Regions from separate parts of the Streptomyces sp. NPDC051452 genome, predicted to be linked through region 2. Evidence: riboswitches for the same ligand, from Rfam matches in the RefSeq annotation. Region 2 holds a riboswitch; the other holds the start of a gene.
What was found. Region 2 has a riboswitch for guanidine ahead of ACIBA9_RS22450 (MBL fold metallo-hydrolase). Riboswitches for the same ligand answer to the same signal wherever they lie in the genome.

Region 1 (2,381 bases), on a different contig from region 2:
GCGCAGGCCGCCGGCCGACCGGCGGCCGGCAAGACCGGAACCGCCGAGAGCGACAAGGCCGCCTGGTTCGCGGGCTACACCCCCGACCTCGCCACGGTCGTCGCCGTCATGGGCCAGGACCCGGTCACGGCCGCGCAGAAGCCGCTGTACTACGCCCTCGGCCAGCCCCGTATGAACGGTGGCGGCCCGCCCACCGCCATCTGGGCCCAGTACACGCGCACGGCGCTGGAGGGCAAGCCGGTCAGCGACTTCGACCTCCAGCTCCAGCCGGGCGCCGACCGGGTCGAGGAACCCCCCGCCACCGGCACGGCGACGCCCGGAACCAACGGCGGCCAGGACACCGGCGGCACCACCGACGGCGGCCAGGACGGTGGCGCCACGACCGCGAGCCCGACCGACGGCGGCACCGGCACCCCCACCGACGGCGGTACGACGACCGACGGCGGCGCCACCACCGGCCAGAGTCCCACCGGCGGCGGCCCCACCACCACAGGCGGCGGACCCACCACCGGCGGCGGCACGGCGACCGGCGGAGGCACCGCCACCGGCGGCGACCAGACCGGCGGAGGCACCGACGCGGGCGGCGGGACTCCCGGCGGTGCCGACGCCGGCGGCACCGCGGGCACCACCGCCGGGGCCCCGCAGCTCACCGGCCGACGGCAGTGAGCGGGACGTGACACCTCAGTGACCGCTGGTCGCCTTCAGCCCCACCACGGCGACCAGCAGCAGACAGACGAAGAACACCCGGGCGGCGGTGACCGGCTCACCCAGCACCACCATGCCGAGCACCGCCGCACCGGCCGCGCCGATGCCCACCCAGACGCCATAGGCGGTACCGATGGGCAGAGACTTCGCGGCGTACGACAGCAACACCATGCTCGCGACGATGCCGGCACCGGTGAACAGACTCGGGACCAGCCGGGTGAAACCCTCGCTGTACTTCATCCCGATCGACCAGCCGACCTCCAGCAGACCGGCGACGACGAGCAGAACCCAGGCCATGACAGGCACCTCCGAGACGGACGACGACTCTTCCTGCGGTGCGTCGTCTTTGCCTTGGACCCGGTACGGCGCGTCTCGTCGGGCTCCTTTCGAACATAGCAAAGGAACGCGGAAGGGGCCGGTGACGGTGGTCACCGGCCCCTTCCGCGATCGTGATCGTCAGAGATACAGCCCCGTGGAGTCCTCCGACCCCTCGAACCGGTCCGCGGCGACCGCGTGCAGATCACGCTCGCGCATCAGCACATACGCCACGCCCCGCACCTCCACCTCGGCCCGGTCCTCCGGGTCGAACAGGACGCGGTCACCAGGCTCCACGGTCCGTACGTTCTGGCCGACCGCGACGACCTGGGCCCACGCCAGCCGCCGCCCGACCGCCGCGGTGGCCGGAATCAGGATGCCTCCACCCGACCGCCGCTCGCCCTCACCGGTCTCCTGCTTGACCAGAACGCGGTCGTGCAGCATCCGGATGGGCAGCTTGTCGTGCTGGGGGATGCCGTGCTCGTTTCTGTTGGCGCTCACGTCCCTGAACCTACCTGCCTCCACCGCGCCTGTACGCGACCGGGTGCCCGCGGGCTCAGCCTCTGCGCCGCCGGGACCGGAGCGTGAGCAGCCCCACGACCCCCACGGCGACCAGCGCGACCGGCACGACCCGCTCCAGCCGGGGCGCCCCGCTCTCGTCCACGAACCGCGCCCGCACCTCGCTCACGGCGCGGTTGACCTGCACGTACGCCCGCCCGAGGGTGTGATCGACGTTCGCGACCACCTTGGCCTTCGCGTCCCCGACGATCGTCTTGGGGTGCACCCGCACCCCGATCTCGTCGAGTGTCTCGGCCAGCACTTCGCGGCGGCGCCTGATGTCCGCCTCGATCTGCGCCGGGGTTCTCGTGTCCGACGTGTCCGCCACCGTACGGCCTCCGAAGTCTCCTGATGCTGTTCCGGACAGTCTGTCAGCTCATCGCCGCGCCGCACCGCAAGGCCCCCCGGTTACGCTGGCCCGATGAGCGAGCGACTTCAGCCGGGGGACCTGGCCCCCGCCTTCACCCTCCCCGATGCCGACGGCAACGAGGTCTCCCTGTCGGACCGCAAGGGCCGCAAGGTCATCGTCTACTTCTACCCCGCCGCCCTCACCCCAGGCTGCACCAAGCAGGCCTGTGACTTCACCGACAACCTCGCCCTCCTCGCGGGCGCCGGCTACGACGTCGTCGGCATCTCCCCGGACAGCCCGGAGAAGCTGGCGAAGTTCCGCGAAAAGGAGTCCCTCGGGATCACCCTGCTGGCCGACCCCGAGAAGACGGTCACCGAGGCCTACGGCGCCTACGGCGAGAAGAAGAACTACGGCAAGACCTACCTGGGCGTCATCCGCTCCACGGTGATCGTGG
Region 2 (2,381 bases):
GCGGACGACCACGAAGGCCACGACATCGAAGTGCACCTCGACAGGCTGCTCAGCGAGCGCAGCATGACCCTCACCGAGCTCGCCAACCGCGTCGGCGTGACCAACGTCAATCTGTCCGTGCTCAAGAACGGGCGCGCCAAGGCGATCCGGTTCACCACCCTCACCCGGATCTGTGAAGTCCTGCAGTGCCAGCCAGGAGACCTGCTCAGTTATCGCCCGGGATCCTCGGACGGACGCCCGCGCAGGCCTTGACCGCAGGATCGCGAAGTACTGGCGCCGGCTGAACTGGCGTGTCTGGTCGCCCCGGTTGCCGGCCCGGGTCGGGCCAGTGACTCAGTCGTCTGGGCAGATGATGAAGAGCGGGTAGGCGAGTCGGCGGGGTTGGTCGCCGATTTCGTTGAGCGCGGCGCGGATGTCGTGCAGGTGGCCGGTGGTCATCTGGAGCGGGGGTTCGTGGGGCTGGTAGGTGGTGCGGACCGGGTAGTCGATGCCTGGTTCGGTGGTCATCTCGATGTGGCAGCCCAGGACATGGGTGACCGGTCTGCCTTCGCTGAACTTGATCAGGCGGTCGATGGTGTGAGCGTAGGCGGACCAGTCCTGGACGTAGAGCCGGCCGGGGTAGACGGTGTCGCCGGTGAGCAGGAACCCCGTCCACGGGTCGTAGAACGTGACCGCTGCCTCGTGGTGCCCGGGGGTGGCCAGGCACTCGAGCACGCGGCCTCCCAGGTCGACTCGCGCCACGGCGTTGGGGTCGTGGTCGAATCCGAAGTGCCTCCAGGCCGTGGTGAGCTCTGCGTCGACCACTGTGGTCTGAGGGCGGTCGGCGAACTGGGGGTCGCCCGCGGTGTGATCGCCGTGGGCGTGGGTGTGCAGTACCAGCAGGTGGTAGTTCCGCCGGGGGTGGCGGGCGAGCCAGTCGTCGACGAGCTCGTCAACCACTCGGCGCAGGGGGAAGAACTCGGCGGACGTGGTGGCTCCGGTGTCGATCAGCACTGCTTGTGTGGTGCCGAACAGCAGGAACAGGAACGGTGCCTCGTAGTCGATCGCCATGTTCTGCCGCAGGATGACGGTGTGCTCGTCGTAGGCGTAGACCTGGATGTCCGGGTCCGTGTTGTGCTTGGACGACGGTGAGCCGTGGATCCAGCGGACGTCAATCTCGCGAAGCCGGTGAACCGGGCGGTCGCAATCCATGAAGGGGTTGCCTGCGGACATGACGTCTCCTGAGTGCGTCGTCTTGGCAGACCGGGTACGGCGCACATCTCGTCCGGGGCCGGCACTTGAGAGCCTCCGCCGCGAAGCTACCACGAGGTCGATCGACGCCTCCGTCCGGTCGCTCCACCCCCTGGCACACACCGGCACAGTGCGTTCCGGTGAGCGACCGAAACGGCCCTGCAGCCCAACCCGGACATGCCGTCCTGTTCCGCGGCGAGGTGCCTGCGGGCGTCCCGGGCGTCCCGGGCGTCCCCGTCATGGCCGGCGGGGTGGCACAGGCGGCTCCGGCGGCCCTGCTTTCGGCTCTGGGCACCAGGGCGGCGGCGGTACGTGATCGTGTCCTGGTAAGTGCCTCACCCACCGGCACTCGAGTGAGGCCGGCCCGCGGCCGGCGCGGCCGCGGGGAGTCCGTCACCGTGCCGGGGGTTCGTCACCATCGTCCGTGGTGATCCACGAGGGCGCCATCGGACGCCTCCGGACGTGGGACCTCCCCGGTGCCCACGCGGTCCGCCGGGCGGATTCCGCAGGGGAGAGCGGGGCTGCTCCTAGTATCCGTGCGGCCGGCGGTGTGGATCCGCCTGCTGCACCCGGGCGGCGAAGTTCGAACCGGAGAGGTTCACGTGGTACCGGTCGCGGACGTAGTTGATCGTGGCGCACATGTCCGCGACCACGTCGTACGGGGTGGTCGCGGTGCCCTCCTGGTGGCAGGCGGCGAAGGTGGTGGGGATGCACTGGGTGGCGCCCCGCGAGCAGTTCTGCGGGTGGCCGTCTGGTGCCCTGCGCCCCCCGCGTTGACGTCGTTGAGGTTGACCCGCCACCGCGGGTCGTTGTTGGCGGACTCGCGCTCGGTGATGGTGACCAGCGCCGTACCGGGGGTCTACGCCGGTCAGTTCGCACGCCTCCCGCGTAGCGCCGCATCGCGTCCGGCCCGGACCCGTCGTGTGGATCGTCGTAGGTGACCTGGTTCAGGCCGAGCCGTCCGCTCCCCACCGGGGCCGCGGGGCGGTCAACGGTGAAGTGGGCGTGTTCGCCGAGTGCGCTCAGGGAGGCGTAGCCGGGGACGCCGTCGGCCTCGGCATCCGAGTGGCCCAAGGCGAGCTGTTCCCTGCGGTAGGCCGTCCTGGTCCGTTCGCCGAAGAATCCGGTGTGGGGCCGCCGGGGATGGGGTG

Region 1: another riboswitch for guanidine. It lies ahead of ACIBA9_RS10020 (DMT family transporter); the one in region 2 lies ahead of ACIBA9_RS22450 (MBL fold metallo-hydrolase).

The regions. Positions count from the first base shown of each region.
Region 1 is NZ_JBITEB010000003.1:144,251-146,631, forward strand. It holds gene ACIBA9_RS10015 (transglycosylase domain-containing protein) at 1-666, shown strand, start outside; gene ACIBA9_RS10020 (DMT family transporter) at 682-1,002, opposite strand; guanidine-III (ykkC-III) riboswitch at 1,040-1,112, opposite strand; gene ACIBA9_RS10025 (GroES family chaperonin) at 1,162-1,464, opposite strand; gene ACIBA9_RS10030 (DUF3618 domain-containing protein) at 1,577-1,906, opposite strand; gene bcp (thioredoxin-dependent thiol peroxidase) at 2,000-2,381, shown strand, end outside.
Region 2 is NZ_JBITEB010000009.1:252,943-255,323, forward strand. It holds gene ACIBA9_RS22445 (helix-turn-helix transcriptional regulator) at 1-252, shown strand, start outside; gene ACIBA9_RS22450 (MBL fold metallo-hydrolase) at 334-1,212, opposite strand; guanidine-III (ykkC-III) riboswitch at 1,224-1,291, opposite strand; gene ACIBA9_RS22455 (hypothetical protein) at 1,758-2,030, opposite strand.